Regions from separate parts of the Streptomyces sp. NBC_00075 genome, predicted to be linked through region 2. Evidence: riboswitches for the same ligand, from Rfam matches in the RefSeq annotation. Region 2 holds a riboswitch; each other region holds the start of a gene.
The links. A riboswitch is a leader RNA that binds a small molecule or an ion and turns the genes downstream of it on or off. The one in region 2 is predicted to bind cobalamin.
Positions count from the first base shown of each region.

Region 1 (3,269 bases), about 11 Mb from region 2:
GGTTCGTCCACCTGGATGACCGAAGTCCCGGCCGCCTCAAGGCCGTTGACCTCGTCGCGCAGGGCGAGGGCGACCTGGCGGGCGGTGTCGCCGAGAGGCTGGTCGTCGCGGACGAAGGACCAGGCCAGCATGGTGACCGGCCCGGTGAGCATGCCCTTGACCGGGCGTGAGGTGAGGGACTGGGCGTACGTCGTCCAGCGCACCGTCATGGGTTCGGGGCGGGAGATGTCGCCGGCCAGGATCGGCGGGCGGACATAGCGGGTGCCGTACGACTGCACCCAGCCGTGCTGCGTCGCGAGGTACCCCGTCAGCTGCTCGGCGAAGTACTGGACCATGTCGTTGCGCTCGGGCTCGCCGTGGACGAGGACGTCGATGCCGGTCTTCTCCTGGAAGACGATCACCTCGCCGATCTCCGTCCTGATGCGATCCTCGTACGCCGCCTGGTCGATCCGGCCCGTCCTCAAGTCGGCGCGGGCGGTGCGGAGTTCGGCGGTCTGCGGGAAGGAGCCGATGGTGGTGGTCGGCAGCAACGGCAGGCGCAGGTGGGCGCGTTGGGCCCTGGCACGCTCGCCGTAGGGCTGTGAGCGGCGGGCGTCGGCGTCCGTGACGGCGGCCGTGCGGGCTCGTACGGCGGGGTCGCGGGTGATGGGTGATGCGGCTCGGGTGGCCAAGTCGGCGCGGTTGGCGGTCAGTTGGGCGGTGATGGCGCCGGTGCCCTGGGCGAGCCCCGTGGCGAGGGTGACGATCTCGGTCGTCTTCTCGCGGGCGAAGGCGAGCCAGCGCAGGATCTGCGGCTCGATGTCGCGTTCGGCGGCAGTGTCGAGGGGGACGTGGAGCAGGGAGCAGGACGCCGACACATCGACCCGGTCGGCCAGGCCGAGGAGGGTGCCCAGCGTCGACAGCGACTTCTCCAGATCGTTGACCCAGATGTTGCGGCCGTTGACGACGCCTGCGACCAGGCGCTTGCCGGGCAGGCCGCCCACCGCCGCGAGCGCGTCCAGGTTGGCGGCGGCCGACTCGGTGAAGTCCAGCGCCAGCCCCTCGACCGGCGCCTTCGCCAGCACCGGCAGCGCGTCGCCGAGCCGGTCGAAGTAGGACGCGACCAGCAGCTTCGGCCGGTCGGTGAGCCCGCCGAGGGCACGGTAGGCGCGGGCGGCGGCGTTCAGCTCGGCCGGAGTGCGGTCCTGGACCAGGGCCGGCTCATCGAGCTGCACCCACTCGGCGCCCGCCGCCCGCAGATCGGCGAGAACCTCGGCGTACACCGGCAGCAGCCGGTCCAGCAGGGTGAGCGGGTCGAAGCCGGCGGGCACGCCCGGGGCGGGCTTGGCGAGCAGCAGATAGGTGACCGGGCCGACCAGCACCGGGCGGGTGCTCAACCCGAGGGCGAGAGCCTCCTTGAGTTCACTGACCTGCTTGGCCGAGTCGGTCGTGAAGACGGTGTCCGGTCCCAACTCCGGGACGAGATAGTGGTAGTTGGTGTCGAACCACTTGGTCATCTCCAGCGGCGCCACGTCCTGCGTACCCCGCGCCATCGCGAAGTAGCCGTCCAGCGCGTCGGCCTCGACGGCCGCGCGGTGGCGTTCCGGGATCGCGCCGACCATCACGGTCGTGTCGAGGACGTGGTCGTAGTACGAGAAGTCGCCGGTCGGGACCTCGTCGATGCCGGCGTCGGCGAGCCGGCGCCAGTTGGCGGCACGCAGTTCGGCCGCGGTGGTGCGGAGGGCGTCGGCGCCGGAACGGCCCTTCCAGTAGCCCTCGATGGCCTTCTTCAGTTCCCGGTTCGGGCCCTGACGGGGGTAGCCGTACACGGTGGACCGTGCTGCCGCGGCTGCGGACTTCGCTGTCACGGAAATCTCCTTCGCGAGATATCTCCCCGGGATCCCGGGACGGGACGAGGAGCGCGAAGGGAACGACACACCGGGCGGACGCGCGACGGCCGTCCGACCGGATATGTACGCCGACCCGCCCACGAGGTCACCGGGATGTCCGCGCACGAGTGCTTCGTACGCGGGCAACGGGCAGGTCTTCGGACTCGCGAGCACGCCCTCCGACCGGAGGACACCTACTGGCCGTCGCTTCCCAGACCCTGTTCACCGGATCCAGTGCGTATGACGGCGGTCGTTCTCGCTCACCGCTGCGGGGCAGTCCCGGATTCCCACCGGGTTCCCTCTTGCGACGCATCCCGCCTGGCGGACGGGGCGAACCAGCTGCACGGACCAGCCTAAGGGGCAGCACCAGGGCGCGGTGGATCACGCCCGGCATATGTGACGTGCGCCATACGGCTGCCCCGGAACCCGGCCCACATCCGGTCCGACTACTCAACCGGTACGGCGCGATCCGAGCGACGCCGTACGACGTGACTTGGAGACGCGGTTGATGGACGAGTCCCGGCAATCCTCCTTACCCGGCGCGGGTGCGGTCCTGCGGAGAGCGGCGCCCCCGCCCGCACTCTGCGGCTTCCTCCTGCTGCTGGCCCTGGTCTTCACGGTGTCCTACGCCGCCGGGACCGCCTCCGGCCCCGTCGCGCCCGGGATGCACAGCACGGGTACCGGCACGGGCACTGGCACGGGCGGCGGGACCGGCGAGACGGACGACATGGGCGACATGGGCGACATGGACATGAGCGGAGGAGGCAACTGATGGGCGCCGAACCCACGACCGTCCTGGTGACCACCGATCTGACCGTCGGCGGCATGACCTGCGCGGCCTGCGTCACCCGCGTCGAGAAGAAGCTCGGCAAGCTGGACGGCGTCACGGCCACCGTCAATCTGGCCACCGGGCGGGCCCGGGTGAGCCACCCGGCGGACGTCGGCCCCGACGAACTGGTCGCGACCGTGGAGAAGGCCGGCTACACGGCCGCCCTCCCCGAACCGCCCAGGAAACGGGAGGCCACGGACGACGGCGGGCCCGAGGAGACGACGCACGAACGGGACCGGCTCGTCGTGACGGCCCTGCTCGCGGTGCCCGTGCTGGTCCTGTCGATGGTGCCCGCGCTCCAGTTCGGCAACTGGCAGTGGCTGTGCTTCGTACTGGCCGCGCCCGTCGCCGTGTGGGGCGCCTGGCCTTTCCACGAGCGGGCGGTACGGGGGCTGCGGCACTCCGCCGCGACCATGGACACCCTGGTCTCGCTGGGCGTCGTGGCGTCCTTCGCCTGGTCGGCGTACGCACTCTTCCTCGGCGGTGCCGGCACCCCCGGCATGCGGATGCCGTTCACGCTCCTGCCGTCCGCGTCCGACGGCGTCGCCCACATCTACCTCGAAGCGGCAGTC
Region 1 is NZ_CP108243.1:11,248,505-11,251,773, forward strand. It holds gene metE (5-methyltetrahydropteroyltriglutamate--homocysteine S-methyltransferase) at 1-1,847, opposite strand, end outside; cobalamin riboswitch at 2,000-2,223, opposite strand; gene OG787_RS49510 (hypothetical protein) at 2,377-2,640, shown strand; gene OG787_RS49515 (heavy metal translocating P-type ATPase) at 2,640-3,269, shown strand, end outside.
Region 1: another riboswitch for cobalamin. It lies ahead of metE (5-methyltetrahydropteroyltriglutamate--homocysteine S-methyltransferase); the one in region 2 lies ahead of OG787_RS02760 (ABC transporter substrate-binding protein).

Region 2 (3,269 bases):
GGCTCGATGCCGCCGGCCTGGAAGAGGTTCGAGACGAAGGTCGTCCGCGCGGTGTGGGCGGCGGCGGGGCCGATGGTCGCGAGGTAGACGCGCGGCCGGGTTCCGGTGGCGGCGAGGTGGGCGTCCGAGCGGGCACGCAGCGCCTCGTACGCCTCGTCGCGACGGACCCGGGGGAGTCCGCCGGACGGTCGCTCGGGCGCGGGCTCGCGATCCGGGAGGCGCTCGGCGAGGTTCGGGAACTCGCTGACTCCGGTGATCGGTTCGCGCCGTTTGGCCAGCTTGGCGGAGCGGGTCGCCCAGGTGGTGGCCAGCGCCTCGCCGAGGCGCCCGGAGCGCAGGGCGGCGGCCTGGCCGCCCAGCCCCTCGATCCACTGGAAGAACTCCCAGCCCGCGTGGGCGAGTTCGTCGGTGAGCCGCTCCACGTACCAGGAGCCGCCCGCCGGGTCGATCACCCGGGCCAGATGCGACTCCTCGACCAGGATCGTCGAGGTGTTGCGGGCGATCCGGCGCGCGAACGCGTCCGGCAGGCCCAGCGCGTGGTCGAAGGGGAGCACGGTGACCGAGTCGGCGCCGCCGACCCCGGCGGCCAGCGTGGCGACCGTCGTACGCAGCATGTTCACCCACGGGTCGCGGCGCGACATCATCACCGGCGAGGTCACGGCGTGCTGCACCTGGGCCCCGGCCGCCGGCGCCCCGGACACCTCGGCCACCCGCGCCCACAGCCGCCGGGCCGCGCGCAGCTTGGCGATCGTCAGGAACTGGTCGGCGGTGGCCGCGTACCGGAACTCCAGCTGTGCACAGGCCTGTTCGACGGTCAGACCGGCCTCGGTCAGCTCCCGCAGGTAGGCCACCCCGGTCGCCAGGGACGCGCCCAGCTCCTGCGCGGCCGAGCCGCCGGCCTCGTGGTACGGCAGCGCGTCCACGGTCAGCGCGCGCAGTCCCGGGTACTGCTCGGCGCACAGCCGCGCCAGCTCGACGACCGGCGCGAACGCCAACTCCTCGCCCGTACGGGCCTCGTGGCCCAGCGGGTCGCCGCCGAGACTGCCGCGCGCCGCCTCCTTGGCGACGCCCCGCTCCTCGTACAGCCGCAGCAACTCCCGTGCGGCGGGCTCCACTTCCTGTCCGGCGTCGAGGACGACGGGGGCCAGGTCGAGGTAGACGCCGTCGAGCGCACGGGCGAGCGACGACACCGGGATCGCGTCCGGGCCGACGGTCAGCCAGAGCGAGGTGACGCCGTTCTCCAGGTCCGCGAGGACCGCGTCGCCGACGAGGGTCGCGTGCCGCTGCCTTACGTCCCAGCCGCCGACGGTGTTCCCCTCGGGCCGCCCGCCGCGTACGAAGGGGGCGAAGCCGGGGAAGCCGGGCTCGGGGGACTCGTCGCGCGCCGTGTAGAGGGGGTGGGTGGTGAGCCCGTCCTCCAGCGTGGTGGACAGCGCGTCTTCGGCTGCCGCGCCCGAGACCTCCTTGCCCGACTTGCGCAGGACGCCCTCCACCAGGCGCTGCCACTGCTCATGGGTCGTGGAAGGGAACTCGGCGGCCAGCGAGAGCCCGTCGTTGGGCAGGACTGTCATGCCCGGATGCTAGGGCAGAGAGGTCCGGCCGCAGCAGAGCGCCAGGCTGTGACCTTGACCTCGGCCGAAATGTGACCTCGGCCTCACGTGGTAATTTCCTGAGGCCAGTCAAGGGAATCCGGTGTGAATCCGGAGCTGACGCGCAGCGGTGAGGGTGACGGGCGGGGCAACACGAGCCACTGGACGACGGTCGAATCCGACCAGGATCCGGGAAGGCGCTCCGTCCGGGTGACCCCGAGTCCGAAGACCTGCTGGCCCGACCGTCCGAACGGGTCCCGCGCCTGGACCCTCGACGCCAGAGGATGTTCTGTGCCCGTCACCCGCACAATTCACCGTTCCGCGCTGCTCCTGACCGGAACGGTTCTCCTGACGGCCTGCGGCGGCTCGTCCACCGAGACCCCCGCATCGCCCGCCGACCCGACCGCTCTCACCCTCGACAACTGTGGGCAGCGCGTCGAGATCACCTCCGCGCCGAAGCGGGCCGTCTCCCTCAACCAGGGCACCACCGAGATCATGCTCTCCCTGGGCCTCGCCGACCGGATGGCAGGCACCGCCACCTGGACCGACCCGGTGCTGAAGGGCCTGGAGAAGGCCAACGCCACCGTGCCCCGGCTCGCCGACAACGCCCCGTCCTTCGAGAAGGTCCTGGACACCGAACCCGACTTCGTCGCCGCCTCCTTCGCCTCCACCCTGGCCAAGGGCGGAGTCGCCCCGCGCGAGAAGTTCACCGAACTCGGCGTGCCCGCCTATCTCTCGCCCGCCGACTGTGAAGGCAAGGACAACAGCGGCGGCGGCGACGGAACCCGCACGAAGCCGCTGACCATGGAATCGGTCTACGGCGAGATACGCGACCTCGCGAAGATCTTCGGCGTCGAAGCGCGCGGCGACGAACTCGTCGAGTCCCTGAAGGCGCGCGTCACGAAGGCCACCGCCGGGATCGACGCCTCCGACAGCTCCGTCCTGTACTGGTTCGCCAACCAGGAGTCCCCGTACATGGCGGGCTGCTGCGGAGCCCCCGGCATCATCACCGACGCGCTGGGCGCGAAGAACGTCTTCGACGACACCACCGAGGAGTGGCCGCAGATCAACTGGGAGACCGTCGCGGACCGCGACCCCGACGTCCTGGTGATCGGCGACCTCACCCGCAAGTCACAGACCGCCGAGACCGCCGCGAAGAAGATCGCCTTCCTGGAGTCCAACGCGGCGACCAAGAACATGACGGCGGTCAGGAACAAGCGGTACGTGCTGCTCAGCGGGCAGGCCATGAACCCGACGATCCGCACCGTCGAGGGCGTGGAGAAGGTCGCCGCCGCGCTGCGCGAGTACCGGCTCGCCGGATGACCGGGACCGTGCCGGTCACCGTGCTGTGGACGGTGACCGGTCTCGCGGTGCTCGCCGCGTCCGTCGCCGTGGCCATCACCATCGGCCCGGCGGACATCGGCGTCGGCGACGTCTGGTCGGCGGTGGCGGCCCATCTCGGCGGCGAGGAATCGCAGTTGAGCCCGATCCGGGACGGCATCGTCTGGAACCTGCGGCTGCCGCGCACCCTGCTGGCCGCCGTCTGCGGGGCCGGACTCGCGGTGTGCGGGGCGGTCATGCAGTCCCTGCTGCGCAACCCCCTCGCCGACCCCTTCGTCCTCGGCGTCTCCTCCGGGGCCTCCACCGGCGCCGTCGTGGTCGTCGTCCTCGGCGTGGGCG
Region 2 is NZ_CP108243.1:608,354-611,622, reverse strand. It holds gene OG787_RS02765 (methylmalonyl-CoA mutase family protein) at 1-1,571, opposite strand, end outside; cobalamin riboswitch at 1,660-1,842, shown strand; gene OG787_RS02760 (ABC transporter substrate-binding protein) at 1,881-2,912, shown strand; gene OG787_RS02755 (FecCD family ABC transporter permease) at 2,909-3,269, shown strand, end outside.

Region 3 (3,269 bases), 8.2 Mb from region 2:
TCCCCGCGGAACTTGTTGACGAGGAACCCGGCGACGAGCGCCTGATCCTCGGGGGACAGCAGGGCGACCGTCCCGAAGAAGGAGGCGAAGACACCGCCACGGTCGATGTCGCCGACGACAAGCACAGGGAGCCGGGCATTGCGCGCGATCCCCATGTTGACGATGTCGGTCCGCCGCAGATTGATCTCGGCCGGACTCCCGGCCCCCTCACAGATCACCGCGTCATACGTGCCCCGCAGTTCGGCGAGGCACTCCAGCACGGTCCCGAGAAGCTGCTGCTGCCGCCCTCCGTGATACCCGCGCGCACTCATCTCACCCACGGGCTTCCCCATGAGCACGACCTGACTGCTCTGATCGCTCCCGGGCTTCAGCAGGACGGGATTCATGAGGGCGGTGGGCTCGACGCGGCAAGCCTGCGCCTGCATGGCCTGAGCCCGCCCGATCTCGGCACCTTCACGCGTGACAAAGGAGTTGAGGGACATGTTCTGAGCCTTGAAGGGCGCGACTTTCACCCCCTGCCGCACGAGCCACCGACAGATCCCGGCGGTGACGACACTCTTCCCGGCATCGGAGGTGGTCCCGGCGACAAGCAGCCCGCCACCGACAGTTCCGCCACTCATGACGTACGCCCCTTCGCTACGAGCCGTGCGGCGGCGACACTGACCCCGAGGGCCAGCCAGGTGACCCGCCGGGACAGCCGTACGGCCCGTTCGACGTCCTGGACACCGACGGCACGCCCGTACTCTCCGTTGAGCACGGGCCGGTGCTCGACCCGCCCCCCGTACGACAACGTCCCCCCGAGCCGCACACCGAGGGCCCCCGCGAAGGAGGCCTCGACAGGCCCGGCGTTGGGACTGGGATGGCGGCGGGCATCGGCACGCCAGGCCCGGACGGCCCCGCGCGGATCACCACCGGCGACAGCGGCGAGTACGGCGGTCAGCCGCGCCCCCGGCCACCCGGCGAGGTCGTCGAGCCGGGCGGATGCCCACCCGTACCGCCGATACCGAACGGACTTGTGCCCCACCATGGCGTCAAGGGTGTTGACGGCCCGGAACCCGACCAGCCCCGGCACGCCACCCAGGGCGCCCCAGACCAGCGCGCCCACAACGGCGTCGGAGGTGTTCTCGGCAACGGACTCGACGACGGCCCGGGCGATCCCGTCGGAGTCGAGGGCCTGCGGATCACGCCCGCAGAGATGGGGGAGCCGCTCCCGGGCCCCGTCGACATCCCCGGCCTCCAGCGACCGCCCGATGGCCCGGGCCTCCCGCCCGAGGGAGGTCCCCCCGACGACGGCCCAGGTGGCGGCGCCGGTGAGCACGACGGAAGCGGCACGGGACGGACGTACGACGGAACGGGCCACCGCGGCGAGCGAGACGGCACCGCCCACACACACGGCGGTGTGCAGCGCGCCCCACCCCCGGTGGTCCCGCCACAACACCCGCTCGACGGCACCGGCGGCCCGCCCGAACGCGGCGACCGGATGCCCTCGGCGCGGATCGCCGAGAACCAGATCACCGAGGAGTCCGAGGGCGGCGCCGTACGCGAAGACGCGATCGGCACGCATCGGCTCAGCCGGCCGTGGGGTCGGGAAACGACCTCGTGCTGTACCTCGAACGGCAGGCGAGCATGGCGATATGTCCTCACTCAGGGTGTCCACGCCCTGGTTCGACGAGACCGACGGCGAGAGTTCCTGGCTCCCGGGGTTACCTACCCCGGTGACAGTGGCGGGACCGCGCCGGATTCACACCGGCTTCCTCTTCTGCCGCCGTACATGGCTCCGGCAGTCCACCACGGGCCCGGAACACCCGTCAACTTGCCGTTGACCTGGAAAGGAGGACTGTGCTGAGCCCCACACCGCCGACGCGACGGCGGTGCGGGAACACGCTTTTTCGGCCCTCAGGCCACGATCAGATAGATCCCGTATGCCACAACTGCCGCGCAGGCGGCAAAACATGCGTAAGCCCCTGTGACGGCGAGCCCGGCCGACTCCCCCTGTGTCGCCGCCCGTTCGCGCATCGAGAGCCCGACGATGCCCAGGGTGAACACACCCACCATGGCCACGGTGATGACGAGGCTGACGCCGAAGACGGAACCGAGGGCGGCCCAGTCGATCTTCATGTTGCTTCCTTCTGCTTCCTTCTTGCTCGGACCGGGGCTGGGCTCAGAGGGCCGTTGCCGACGGCTTCGCCGTGGCCTCGGCCGGGCTGGGGATGGTGGCCGTGAGGTCGTCGGTCACGGTGCCCGCCGGGGGAGGGGTCACGGCGGCGATGGCCGTGGTCACGACGCCCGCGGGCTCCTCGCTCTCGGCATCGTTGACGTTCGTGTGGTCGATCACCTCGCGGCGCGACACGACCCAGATCGCCGCGCTCGAAGCGACCAGGAAGACGGCCACCAGTGCCGTACCCCAGTCCCCGAAGCCGGTCACCCACTCCGCCACCGCACCGACCAGCGCCGCCGCGGGCAGGGTCAGGCCCCAGGCCACGAACATGCGGGTCGCCGTCGACCAGCGGACCACGCCGCCCTTGCGGCCGAGGCCCGCGCCCATCACCGAGCCCGACACCGAGTGGGTGGTGGAGAGGGAGAAGCCGAGGTGGGAGGAGGCCAGGATGACCGTCGCCGCGCTGGTCTGGGCGGCGAAGCCCTGCTGGGGCTGGAGGTCGGTCAGGCCCTTGCCCATCGTGCGGATGATGCGCCAGCCGCCGAGGTACGTGCCGAGCGCGATGGCCAGGCCCGCGGAGAGGATGACCCACACCGGCGGGTCCGAGTCGGGGGCGACGGCGCCACCGGCGACCAGGGCGAGGGTGATGATGCCCATCGTCTTCTGCGCGTCGTTCGTGCCGTGGGCCAGCGACACCAGGCCCGCGGAGGCGATCTGGCCGGCCCGGAAGCCCTTCTCCGCCGCCTTGCCCTCGGCGTGGCCGACGCTGAGCCGGTACGACAGCCGGGTCGCCAGCATGGCCGCGATGCCCGCCACGATGGGGGCGGCGATCGCCGGGATCAGCACCTTCGTCACCAGGACGTCGCCGTGGACCGCGCCCGCGCCCGCCGAGGCGATGGTCGCGCCGATCAGGCCGCCCATCAGGGCGTGCGAGGAGCTGGAGGGCAGGCCCACCAGCCAGGTCAGCAGGTTCCAGAGGATCGCGCCGACCAGCGCGGCGAAGATCACCTCGGGACGGATGCCGCTCTCGTCGACGAGGCCCTTGGAAATCGTGTTGGCGACCTCCACGGAGAGGAAGGCGCCCACGAGGTTGAGGACGGCGGACATGGCC
Region 3 is NZ_CP108243.1:8,791,326-8,794,594, forward strand. It holds gene OG787_RS38545 (cobyric acid synthase) at 1-620, opposite strand, end outside; gene OG787_RS38550 (cobalamin biosynthesis protein) at 617-1,564, opposite strand; cobalamin riboswitch at 1,664-1,806, opposite strand; gene OG787_RS38555 (hypothetical protein) at 1,897-2,118, opposite strand; gene OG787_RS38560 (anion permease) at 2,162-3,269, opposite strand, start outside.
Region 3: another riboswitch for cobalamin. It lies ahead of OG787_RS38550 (cobalamin biosynthesis protein); the one in region 2 lies ahead of OG787_RS02760 (ABC transporter substrate-binding protein).